3 regions of the Mesorhizobium sp. M0152 genome follow, and region 3 is predicted to be linked to each of the others. Evidence: predicted binding sites of a transcription regulator. Region 3 holds the regulator's gene; each other region holds the start of a gene.
What was found. The regulator PhoB, encoded in region 3, activates phosphate uptake and scavenging genes when phosphate is short. The targets are predictions, from matches to a motif close to TGTCATNNANCTGTCAT.
Positions count from the first base shown of each region.

Region 1: the regulator PhoB is predicted to act here: its motif matches at 1,707-1,723, upstream of NKJ26_RS17605 (DUF1045 domain-containing protein).
Region 2: the regulator PhoB is predicted to act here: its motif matches at 1,562-1,578, upstream of NKJ26_RS21190 (LTA synthase family protein).

Region 1 is NZ_JAMYTH010000016.1:74,463-78,186, reverse strand. It holds gene iolE (myo-inosose-2 dehydratase) at 1-146, shown strand, start outside; gene NKJ26_RS17615 (DUF3329 domain-containing protein) at 217-429, shown strand; gene iolB (5-deoxy-glucuronate isomerase) at 797-1,609, shown strand; gene NKJ26_RS17605 (DUF1045 domain-containing protein) at 1,762-2,469, shown strand; gene NKJ26_RS17600 (alpha-D-ribose 1-methylphosphonate 5-triphosphate diphosphatase) at 2,505-3,656, shown strand; gene phnN (phosphonate metabolism protein/1,5-bisphosphokinase (PRPP-forming) PhnN) at 3,653-3,724, shown strand, end outside.
Region 2 is NZ_JAMYTH010000022.1:33,982-37,705, reverse strand. It holds gene NKJ26_RS21190 (LTA synthase family protein) at 1-1,522, opposite strand, end outside; gene fabD (ACP S-malonyltransferase) at 1,800-2,741, shown strand; gene fabG (3-oxoacyl-[acyl-carrier-protein] reductase) at 2,799-3,536, shown strand.
Region 3 is NZ_JAMYTH010000021.1:100,686-104,409, reverse strand. It holds gene pstB (phosphate ABC transporter ATP-binding protein PstB) at 1-671, shown strand, start outside; gene phoU (phosphate signaling complex protein PhoU) at 709-1,416, shown strand; gene phoB (phosphate regulon transcriptional regulator PhoB) at 1,435-2,124, shown strand; gene NKJ26_RS20955 (ROK family protein) at 2,458-3,699, opposite strand.

The DNA.
Region 1 (3,724 bases), on a different contig from region 3:
ATGAAGGTTGGTTCGTGGTCGAAGCCGAGCAGGACCCGAAGAAGAACCCGCCACTCAAGATGGCGCAGGTCGGCCACAAGGAATTGATGCGGGTGATGACGGCGGCCGGCTACACGGTGGAGACGCAAGGGTTTCCCAATGCCTGACGTGTGGGCCTGACGTGTGGACCTGCTCGTGGTGGTTCTCGCTGAGCCAGGCTTGCTGTAGGTTGGCCCGATGAAAGATTCCGAGCACCCCTTCTTCCGCCCGCTGTGGCGACGTGTCGCCGTCGTCGCGGTCTGCGTCATCTGGTCCGCCATCGAGTTCGCCACCGGCACGCCGTTCTGGGGCGTCATCGCGCTCGGCTTCGCCGGCTATGGCCTCTGGCAGTTTTTTTATCTCTACAAGCCGGCCGAGGATGCCAAGACCACGACCGAGCCGAAGGAATAACCGTCCATGGCCCAGAAGGCTTACGGGTCGGGCACTGCGCGCATGACTGATAGCGTGCGTTGGAAATTAGCCGAAACGCCTCTCGCGTCGTCATCCTGGGGCGGAGCAAGGAGCGAAGCGACGCGGCGCAGACCCCAGGATCCATGCCGCGACGTAAAAACAGCGGCTGCGGTGCAGAATTTCGCTCCGCTGCTCACTTCGATTGGGGCTACGGCATGGATCCTAGGGTCTTCGCGACGGAGCTTCGCTCCTGCTTCGCCCTAGGATGACGAAGTTTGGGAGGACCCGGCCAAATCTTCAAGGCCTGCGATAGTCCATCGAAACAGTAGGTGCCAATCCCGTGTCATGGAATTTAGGAGAGCTGCCAATGTCGAAACTGCTGCTCAAGGCCGACAAGGGTCATGGCCGCGTCGCCCATGTGACGCCGAAAAGCGCCGGCTGGACCTATGTCGGTTTCGATTTGCACCGGCTGAGGCCTGGGGAAACTGCTTCGGGCCAGACAGGGGATCGCGAGATCTGCCTGGTGTTCGTCACCGGCAAGGGCACGGTCAAGGCCGGCGGCAAGGATCTCGGCCTGCTCGGGCAGCGCATGTCGCCCTTCGAGGGCAAGCCCTGGTCGGTCTATGTGCCCGTGGGATCGGAGTGGTCCGTGAGCGCCGATACGGAGTTGGAACTCGCGGTCTGCTCGGCGCCGGGCCTTGGCGGCGGGCTGCCGGTGCGGGTGATCGGACCGGATGATCTCGGCCAGGAGGTGCGTGGCAAGGGCACCAACACGCGCTACGTCACCAACATCTTGCCGGAAGGCAAGCCGGCCGATTCCTTGCTGGTGGTCGAGGTCATCACGCCCGGCGGCCACACGTCGAGTTATCCCCCGCACAAGCACGACCAGGACAATCTGCCTGCTGAATCCTACCTCGAGGAGACCTATTATCACCGCCTCAACCCGCCGCAGGGCTTTGCCTTCCAGCGCGTCTACACCGACGCCGACAAGAATGGCCATCGCGCGCTGGACGAAGCGATGGCGATCGAGGATGGCGACGTCGTGCTGGTGCCCAAGGGCTATCACCCCTGCGCCGCCTGCCACGGCTATGACCTCTACTATCTCAATGTCATGGCCGGGCCGAAGCGGACATGGAAATTCCACAACGCGCCCGAGCACGAATGGCTGATGAAGGCCTGACCGTTGCGCGTTTAAGGATGAACCCGTTGGTCCAGATCGGGAAAAATCGTCGGCTAAGGACCCGCGGGGTCGATTTGCCTTCGAAAACCCTTCAAAGCTTCGTCAATCCGTCATGGAAATCACCTATGGCAACGGGCTGACGAGGATCTTCGATGCGCTACGCCATCTATTTCACCCCCCGGCAGGACGAGAAGCTGGCGCGGACCGCCGCGAATTGGCTGGGCCGCGATCCGTTCGGCGCGGCGACAAGGCCGGTTGAGGCGGTGGGCGACCTGTCGGCGGCGGAAGTGGCGTTCCACACGGCTTCGGCTCGCCGCTACGGCTTTCACGCAACGTTGAAAGCGCCCTTCCAGCTGGCTGCCAACGAGACGGAGACCTCGTTGCGCACGGCACTCGATGCTTTTGCCGAGACAACTTCGACAGTGACGATCCCCCGCCTCGTGGTCAGCCAGATCGACGGTTTCTTCGCACTGGTGCCGGAGGGACCGCTGCCTCCGCTCAACCGCTTCGCCGACGAGGTGGTGCGCGATTTCGACCGGTTTCGCGCGCCGCTGAGCGAAGCCGAGATCGAGCGGCGCAGCCCGGATTCACTGAAGCCGGCCGAGTTCCGCAATCTGTGCCAATGGGGCTATCCCTATGTCATGGACACCTTTCGCTTCCACATGACGCTGTCAGGCCGGGCGGGGCCACAGGAAAGCCCTCGTCTTCGCCTAGCAATCGACAGCGTGTTCGCCGAGGTGCTGCAACAGCCGGTGCTGGTGGATGCGCTGACGCTGTTCGTCGAAACCGAACCGGGCGCGCCGTTCATGGTGCTTTCCCATCACGCACTCGGGCGCCGGCCCGCCAGAAAAACCGCCTGACTGGTGTCTACGCCAATAACCAAGGACTGCCTGAAATGACCGCCGAGACCGTTCTCCACAATGCCCGCATCGTGCTTGCCGACGAGATCGTCGAGGGGTCGCTGGTGCTGCGCGACGGCTTTATTGCCGGCATCGATGCCGGCCCAAGCGCCGGCATTGGCCGGACCGGCGAGGACATGGGCGGCGACTATATCATTCCGGGACTGGTCGAACTCCACACCGATCATCTCGAGGGCCACTACGCGCCGCGGCCGAAGGTGCGCTGGAACCCGATCGCCGCCGTGCTTGCCCATGACGCGCAGGTGGCGACCGCCGGCATCACCACCGTGCTCGATGCGCTGCGCGTCGGCATGGACGAGGACGCCGACATGACGTCGGCCGACATGCGCAAGCTGGCCGACGCGATCGAGGACAGTGTCCGGCAGGATCGATTGCGCGCCGACCATTTCATCCATCTTCGCTGCGAGGTTTCGGCGCCGGATTGCCTCGCCGCCTTCGCGCATTTCGACGGCGACGAGCGAGTGAAGCTGGCATCGCTGATGGATCATGCGCCGGGCCAGCGCCAGTTCGTCGATCTTGAGACCTATGCCTATTACTACCAACGCAAGCTGAAGCTGACCGACCGCGACTTCAAGCTGTTCTGCGACAAGCGGATGGAGGAATCGGCGCGCAATTCGGCACCGAACCGGGCGGTGATCGCCGCCGCGTGCCAGGAACGCGGCATCGTGCTGGCCAGCCATGACGACGCCACCACTGGCCATGTCGACGAAGCGATCGAGCAAGGCGTGCGCGTCGCCGAGTTCCCGACCACAGAGGAAGCCGCCAGGGCCTCGAAAGCAGCCGGGCTCGGCGTGCTGATGGGCGCGCCCAACGTCATGCGCGGCGCCTCGCATTCGGGCAATGTCTCGGCCCGCACGCTGGCCGGCGACGGCCTGCTCGACATATTGTCGTCCGACTACATCCCCTTCAGCCTGATCCAGTCCGCTTTCTTCCTCGGCGACGTCGTCGAAGGCATTTCCTTGCCGCAGGCGGTCGCGATGGTGTCGAAAAACCCGGCCGAGGCGGTTGGCCTGACCGACCGCGGCGTCATCGAGCCGGGCCGGCGCGCCGATCTGGTGCGCGTGCGCGTCGACGACCATGTTCCGGTGGTGCGCACCGTCTGGCGGCAGGGGCTTCGGGTCGCATGATGGCGTCGGCCTCGATCGAGCGTGAACTGTCCGCCGAGACGTTTCCGATCCGCAACGGCGTCTTCGTC
Region 2 (3,724 bases), on a different contig from region 3:
AGCCGGTCTCGACATACACCGGCCCCAACGGCGGCAGATGGTCACCGAAGAAGGCGAGAACCGTCGGCCGCTCGCGCTTCTTGGCCCATTCGACAAGGCGTTCGAGGCCGCGGTCCGCGTCGGCTGAACCCTCGGCGTAGGAAAGCAGCGAATCGCGCGCCCACTGGCTGATCGGTGCTTTCACCGTGTGGGTCGGATTGTAATAGCGGTTGGGCTCGTAAGGGCCATGGTTCTGCAGGCTGACAGCGAAGAAGAACACTGGTTGGTCGCTGCTGTCGGCCTCGCGGATGATCTCGTCGGTCATCGCGGCGTCCGATGCCAGCGGTCCGCGCTTTTCCATGGGCGGCAGCGTCTCTTCCGACTTGAAGTCGTTGAAACCGAAATCGGCGTAGACCGCGCCACGGTTCCAGAACCAGTTGGTGCCTGGATGGATGGCGCGCGCCTTGTAGCCTTCGCTCTTCAGGAAGGTCGCCATCGAAGGCGTTGGCGTGCGCACATATTGCTGGTAGGGGATGCTGCCGGCCGGCAGGAAGGCGTTCGAGAAGCCGGTCAGCGCCTCGAATTCGATGTTGGCGGTCATGCCGCCGAATTCAGGCGAGAACATCGAGCCGGAACGCAGCGACCGCACGGTGGAAATGGGATCCGGGGTGATGGTGACGCCGGGCAGCGTGGTTGGATCCCAGAAGGATTCGCTCATGACGATGATGATGTCGGGTTTTTCGTCGGGTACCGAAGCGGTCACCGGTGGCCGGTCGATCGCCGCGATTGCCTTGTCGGAATATCCCGGCGGCGCCGACACATGCGCCATCGGCACGTTGAGCGCGAAGGCGAGCGCAAAACCGTTGGAGGCATAGTTTTCCTTCTGGTCCCACATGATCGGGATGATCTGCAGCCGGTCGCGGGTCCATGAAAACGTGGCGTAGTCCATGATCGAGACGAAAAAGGCAAGCAACGGCACCGCCAGCGTCAGCCGGGCCAGGCGGCCCTTGCGGCTGAGTGCTGGAACCTTGCGGCGCCAGAGCCGCCAGCCATAGACGAGCAGCGACAGGCCGGCGACGATGCCGGCGACCATTGCCAGCGCGGTCATCGGCCTGTCGCGCACTAGGAGCGGCAGCAGAGCGAAGATCTGGCGGGCGTAGAGGAAATCCGTCGGATAGAGCGGGTCGCCTAGATAATGCGATTTCTGGTGGCCGACGAAGGCCAGCGACAAGGTCAGCGGCGCGACGATCATCAGGCTCTGATGACTGCGGCCGAGCACGGCGTCGAGACCGATCAGAACCAGCGCGAAGACGACGATGGTGGTCCACCCCGGCTTGAGCGGCTGCAGGAAGAAGGAAACGGTGCCGGCGACATCGCCGCGAACGGTCAATTCAATGGCGAACACCAGGACAGCCGAGATCGCCAGGCTGATCAGCCCATAGCGGACGACCGGCCATCTCCGGCCCGGCAGATAGCCGGTGGACGGATCGTCTTCCAGGAACTGCGGCACGGCTTTGCCGGCGCGTTTCAAACTCTTGGCCACTTTCAACTTTCCCACCCAGCGACAAGCGCGTCACTCGATTGTCATGGAATTGTCACGCAAAGCTAGCGCCTGTGGCGAAAATAAGAAGAGCCAGCAAACGATTCGTGAGCGGTTTTCATCAGGAGTGATCGCCAAAAAGCCTTTTGGAACAGGCACTCGGCTTGCCATGCTGCCCCGCGAAGAAGCCGAACCGGGCTTGACTTGGCGGCCCGCCTTGCGTCACAGGCATGAAAAATCGTGTATCAGGCAAGCAGAACCAAGCCTCGGGAGCCCACGCATGGCCGTCGCATTCACCTTTCCGGGACAAGGCAGCCAGGCTGTCGGCATGGGCAAGGATCTCGCCGACGCCTTTCCCGAAGCACGCAGGGTTTTCCAGGAAGTCGACGATGCGCTCGGCGAGAACCTGTCGAAGCTGATCTGGGAAGGTCCCGAAGAGATCTTGACGCTCACGGCCAATGCCCAGCCCGCGCTGATGGCGGTTTCGCTGGCGGCGGTCAGGGCGCTGGAATCGCGCGGCTTCTCGCTGAAGGACAAGATCGCCTATGTCGCGGGTCATTCGCTGGGCGAATATTCAGCGCTCGCCGCCGCCGGTTTCGTTTCGGTCGCCGATGCCGCGCGGCTGCTGCGTATCCGTGGCAATGCCATGCAGGCGGCGGTGCCGGCCGGCGAGGGCGCCATGGCGGCGATCATCGGTTTGGAACAGGCGGATGTGGAAGCCGCCTGCGCCGAGGCCGCCAAAGGTTCCGTCTGCCAGGTCGCCAACGACAATGGCGGCGGCCAGCTGGTGATTTCGGGAGCCAAGGCCGCGGTCGAACTGGCGGCGAAACTGTGCACCGAGAAAGGCGCCAAGCGGGCGCTGATGCTGCAGGTGTCGGCGCCGTTCCATTCCGCGCTGATGACGCCGGCGGCCGAGATCATGCGCGAGGCATTGGCTGGCGTGGCCAAGGCCACGCCGGTGGTCCCGATCATCTCCAACGTCACCGTCACCCCAACGAACGACCCGGACGAGATCGCGCGCCGTCTGGTCGAGCAGGTGGTTGCCCGCGTGCGCTGGCGCGAGACGGTGGAGTGGTTCGGCGCAAACGACGTCACCACGCTTTACGAAGTCGGCGCCGGCAAGGTGCTTTCGGGGCTGGCCCGCCGCATCAACCGTGACATCGCCACCGCGGCGGTCGGCACCGCGGCCGAGGTCGAGGCGGCATTGGCGGCGCTTGCATAAAGTGCCGTTTGATCTCATCCCTATAGAGTGTGCTCTGTTCTCAATCAGGAGACAAAAATGTTCGAACTGACTGGCCGCAAGGCGCTCGTTACCGGCGCATCGGGTGGCATCGGTGAGGCGATCGCCAGGGTGCTGCATGCGCAGGGCGCGATCGTCGGCCTGCATGGCACGCGCATCGAGAAACTGGAGACACTGGCCAGCGAGCTGGGCGACCGGGTCAAGCTGTTCCCGGCCAATTTGTCGGACCGCGACGAAGTCAAGGCGCTCGGCCAGAAGGCGGAGGTCGATCTCGAGGGGGTCGACATCCTGGTCAACAATGCCGGCATCACCAAGGACGGCCTGTTCGTGCGCATGGCTGACGCCGACTGGGATAATGTTATCGAGGTCAACCTGACGGCCGTGTTCAGGCTGACGCGCGAACTCACCCACCCCATGATGCGTCGCCGCCACGGCCGCATCATCAACATCACCTCGGTGGTCGGCGTCACCGGCAATCCCGGCCAGACCAATTACTGCGCCTCCAAGGCCGGCATGATCGGCTTTTCCAAATCGCTGGCGCAGGAGATCGCCACCCGCAACATCACCGTCAACTGCGTCGCCCCGGGCTTCATCGAATCGGCGATGACCGACAAGCTCAACGACAAGCAGAAAGAGGCGATCATGGCGGCGATCCCGACGCGCCGCATGGGCAGCAGCGCCGAGGTCGCGTCCGCCGTCGCCTATCTCGCCTCCAATGAAGCGGCCTATGTCACCGGCCAGACCATCCATGTGAATGGCGGCATGGCGATGATCTGAATGAGGTTCCTGCGGCAAGGCTGCCGGCTTGTGAAAAGAGCCCATTTCGCCTTGGACCTGAGCCAATTTTCGTGTAATGCGGCCTGCAACCCGGCGGTTCGGGCAAAAACCGGTCCGTAGCCATTGCGTTACCGGCAGGACCATCTTTCAGCTTGATTAGCGGCATTCTGCCCGCTAACGAAGACAGA
Region 3 (3,724 bases):
ACCAGGTGACGGCGCTGATCGGCCCCTCCGGCTGCGGCAAATCCACCTTCCTGCGTTGCCTCAACCGCATGAACGACACCATAGACTCGGCGCGGGTAACCGGCAGGATCACGTTGGACGACGAGGACATCTACGACAAAAACATCGACGTCGTCGAACTCAGAGCTCGCGTCGGCATGGTGTTCCAGAAGCCCAATCCGTTCCCGAAGTCGATATACGAGAACGTCGCTTACGGTCCACGCATCCACGGCTTGGCCAAGGGCAAGGCCGACATGGACCAGATTGTCGAATCGAGCCTGAAAAAGGCGGCGATCTGGAACGAGGTGAAGGATCGCCTGCAAGAGCCGGGCACCGGTCTTTCCGGCGGCCAGCAACAGCGCCTGTGCATTGCGCGCGCCATCGCGGTTTCGCCAGAGGTGATCCTTATGGACGAGCCCTGCTCGGCGCTTGACCCGATCGCCACCGCGCGCGTCGAGGAACTTATCGACGAATTGCGCCAGAACTACACGATCGTCATCGTCACCCACTCGATGCAGCAGGCAGCGCGTGTGTCGCAGCGCACGGCGATGTTCCATCTCGGCTATCTGGTCGAGGAGGGCGCTACCGACAAGATGTTCACCACTCCCGACGACAAGCGCACCCAGGACTATATCACCGGCCGGTTCGGTTGAGCAGTCCGGGCGAATTTACAGACACGAGGACAAGGTCATGGCCGAACACACAGTCGCAGCCTTCGACGAGGATCTAGGGCAGATCAGCAGGCTGATCAGCGACATGGGCGACCTCGCCAGTTCGATGGTCGGCGGCGCCACCAAAGCGCTGCTGAACACCGACAACGCTCTCGCGCAACGCGTCGTCTCCGATGACGCGATCATGGATGCGCGCCAGCGCGAGCTCGACGACCGCGCCATCACGCTGATCGCCAAGCGTCAACCGATGGCCGACGATCTGCGTCACGTCGTCGGCTCGATCCGCATGGCCGGCGACCTCGAACGCATCGGCGATCTTGCCAAGAACATCGCCAAGCGCGTCGGCACGGTCGGCCTCACCGCCACGCCGCGTGACCTGTCGCATTCCATCGATGCGATGGCGCAGCTGGTGCTGATCCAGGTGCAGGGCGTGATCGAGGAATATGCGGCGCGCGATGCCGCCGCGCTGACGACGCTGCGGGCCAACGACGAGCGCATCGACGTCAAATACACCTCGGTGTTCCGCGAACTGCTGACCTACATGATGGAAGATCCGCGCAACATCACCGCTTGCACGCATCTGTTGTTCTGCGCCAAGAATCTGGAACGCATCGGCGACCACGTGACCAACATCGCCGAAAATGCCTATTATGTCCTGACCGGTACGCAACTGCCCGCCAATCGTCCGAAGCAGGACGAAACGGCGATGTCGGCGCCGGCGGCCTGACGGCGGGGTGACCGGGCGATGATCGCGCCACGCATCATGGTGGTGGAGGACGAGGAGCCGTTAGGCGTGCTGCTCCGCTACAATCTGGAATCCGAGGGTTACCAGGTCGAGGTGGTGACGCGCGGCGACGAAGCCGAGATCCGGCTGCAGGAAAACGTGCCGGACCTTCTGGTGCTCGACTGGATGGTGCCGGCGGTTTCCGGCATCGAACTCTGCCGGCGCCTGCGAATGCGCGCCGAGACCGAGCGATTGCCGATCATCATGCTGACGGCGCGCGGCGAGGAAAGCGACCGCGTGCGCGGCCTTTCCACCGGGGCCGACGACTATCTGGTCAAGCCGTTCTCGACGCCGGAATTCATGGCCCGGGTCAAGGCGCTGCTGCGCCGCGCCAAGCCGGAAGTGCTGTCCAGCGTGCTCAAGGTCGGCGACATCGTGCTCGACCGCGAATCGCACCGGGTCTATCGCAAGAAAAGCGAGATCCGGCTCGGGCCGACCGAATTCCGCCTGCTCGAATTCATGATGCGCCATCCCGGCCGCGTGTTCTCGCGCAGCCAGCTGCTCGACAATGTCTGGGGCGAGACGATCTACATCGACGAGCGCACGGTGGACGTGCATGTCGGCCGGCTGCGCAAGGCGGTCAACAATGGCCGCATGCCCGATGTCATCCGCACCATTCGCGGCGCCGGCTACGCGATCAGGGAAGATTAGGTCTTTGGCGCGGAAGTTCCGTCAGATTGGGCTTCCGAAGGCGGGTCTCGGAGGTTTTGCGACTAGCCGAAAACGGCAGTCACTTCGTCATCCACGGGCGTAGCAAGGAGCGTAGCGACGCAGCGCAGACCCGAGGATCCTGTGCCGCGACTTCGGAGTGCTGCCACGATGCAGAATTCTGCTCCCCTGCACTCCACGACTACGGTCGCGGCAGGATCCCAGGGTCTCCGCGACGGAGCTTCGCTCCTGCTGCGCCCTGGGATGACGACATTGGGACGACTTCGGCAATATCCAAAATCGACGATGGTCTGCGGCATCGACGGCGGACGCCACTCAGGCTACGTTCTTTCCAGTGCCAGCTCTCGCCTGCACGCCAGGCGCGAAAATCTCCTGGTCGACGAAGGTCAGCGCGCGCATGGCGCAACCTTCCCTGATCAGCGGCAGTTCGTTGGGCTCGGTGTCGAAGGAAATCGATTCCGAGTGCTGGCCGCCGGCGGTCTGGGCGATGGCCTCGCGCAAGGCCGGCTCGATCAGGTCGAAAGCGGCGGCGCTGACGCCGACCATGGCGACAGGCGCCGGGTCGATCAGCGCGAACAGGCTGCCGAGGCCATAGCCGAGCGCCTCGCCGGCCTTGCGATAGGCCTCGCGCTCCGGTCCGTCTTTTTCGCGCGCCGAGGCCGCCAGCGTACGCATGTCGGCGTCGCTGACGTCGACCGGCTCGGTGTCCTCGCCAAGCTGCCTCGCATTGCGCCAGATCGCATAATTGCCGGCATAGGCCTCGACGCAGCCGCGCCGTCCGCAGCGGCAGAGCGCGCCGCCTGGCCGATGGATCATGTGGCCGAACTCGCCGCCCGAGGAATGGGTGCCGGTGAACAGTTCGCCTTTCAGCACCAGGCCCATGCCGATGCCGTGGGAAAGCAGGATGGCGATGAAGTCGTCGCGATAGCGCTGGGGATCGCGCCAGCGCAGCGCCACCGCCATCATGTTGCAGTCATTCTCCGTGGTGGCGGGAATGCCGAACTCGGCCTCGAGTATGTCGGCGAAGGCGATATCGGTCTGCGGCGTGATCGGCGACCACAGCATGGACCGCGCATCGGTGTCGGTGATGCCCTGGATCGCCAGCGCGATGCGGGCGACGCGCCGGACGTCGAGGTCGGGGTCCTCGATCCGGCGCCGCACGATGGCGACGCATTCGCCGATCAGCGCCTCGCGCGCCATGGTCAGCGTGTCCAGCCGGCGCTGCTCCTCGGCGATCACCTGGCCGGCATAGTCGATGACGGCGACGGACAGGAAGTTCAGCGACAGCACCACGGTCATCACCGCCGCCGCCTCCGGGTTGAGGCCGAGGCCGACCTGTGGGCGCCCGCGTTTCAGCGAGCCCGTCTCGCTCGGCTTGCCCTCGGTCAGGATGCCTTCGCCGATGAGGTCGGAGGAAATCGCCGATATGGTCGAGTGGCTGAGGCCGGTGGTCGCGGCGATCTCGGTGCGCGAGGGTTGGCTGGCACGGCGTACGGCCGCGATCACCATCGCCCGGTTGCGCCGACGCAAATCGTCGTGACGGATTCCGACCGACATGCTTCTCTCATATCCTCCCTGTCGC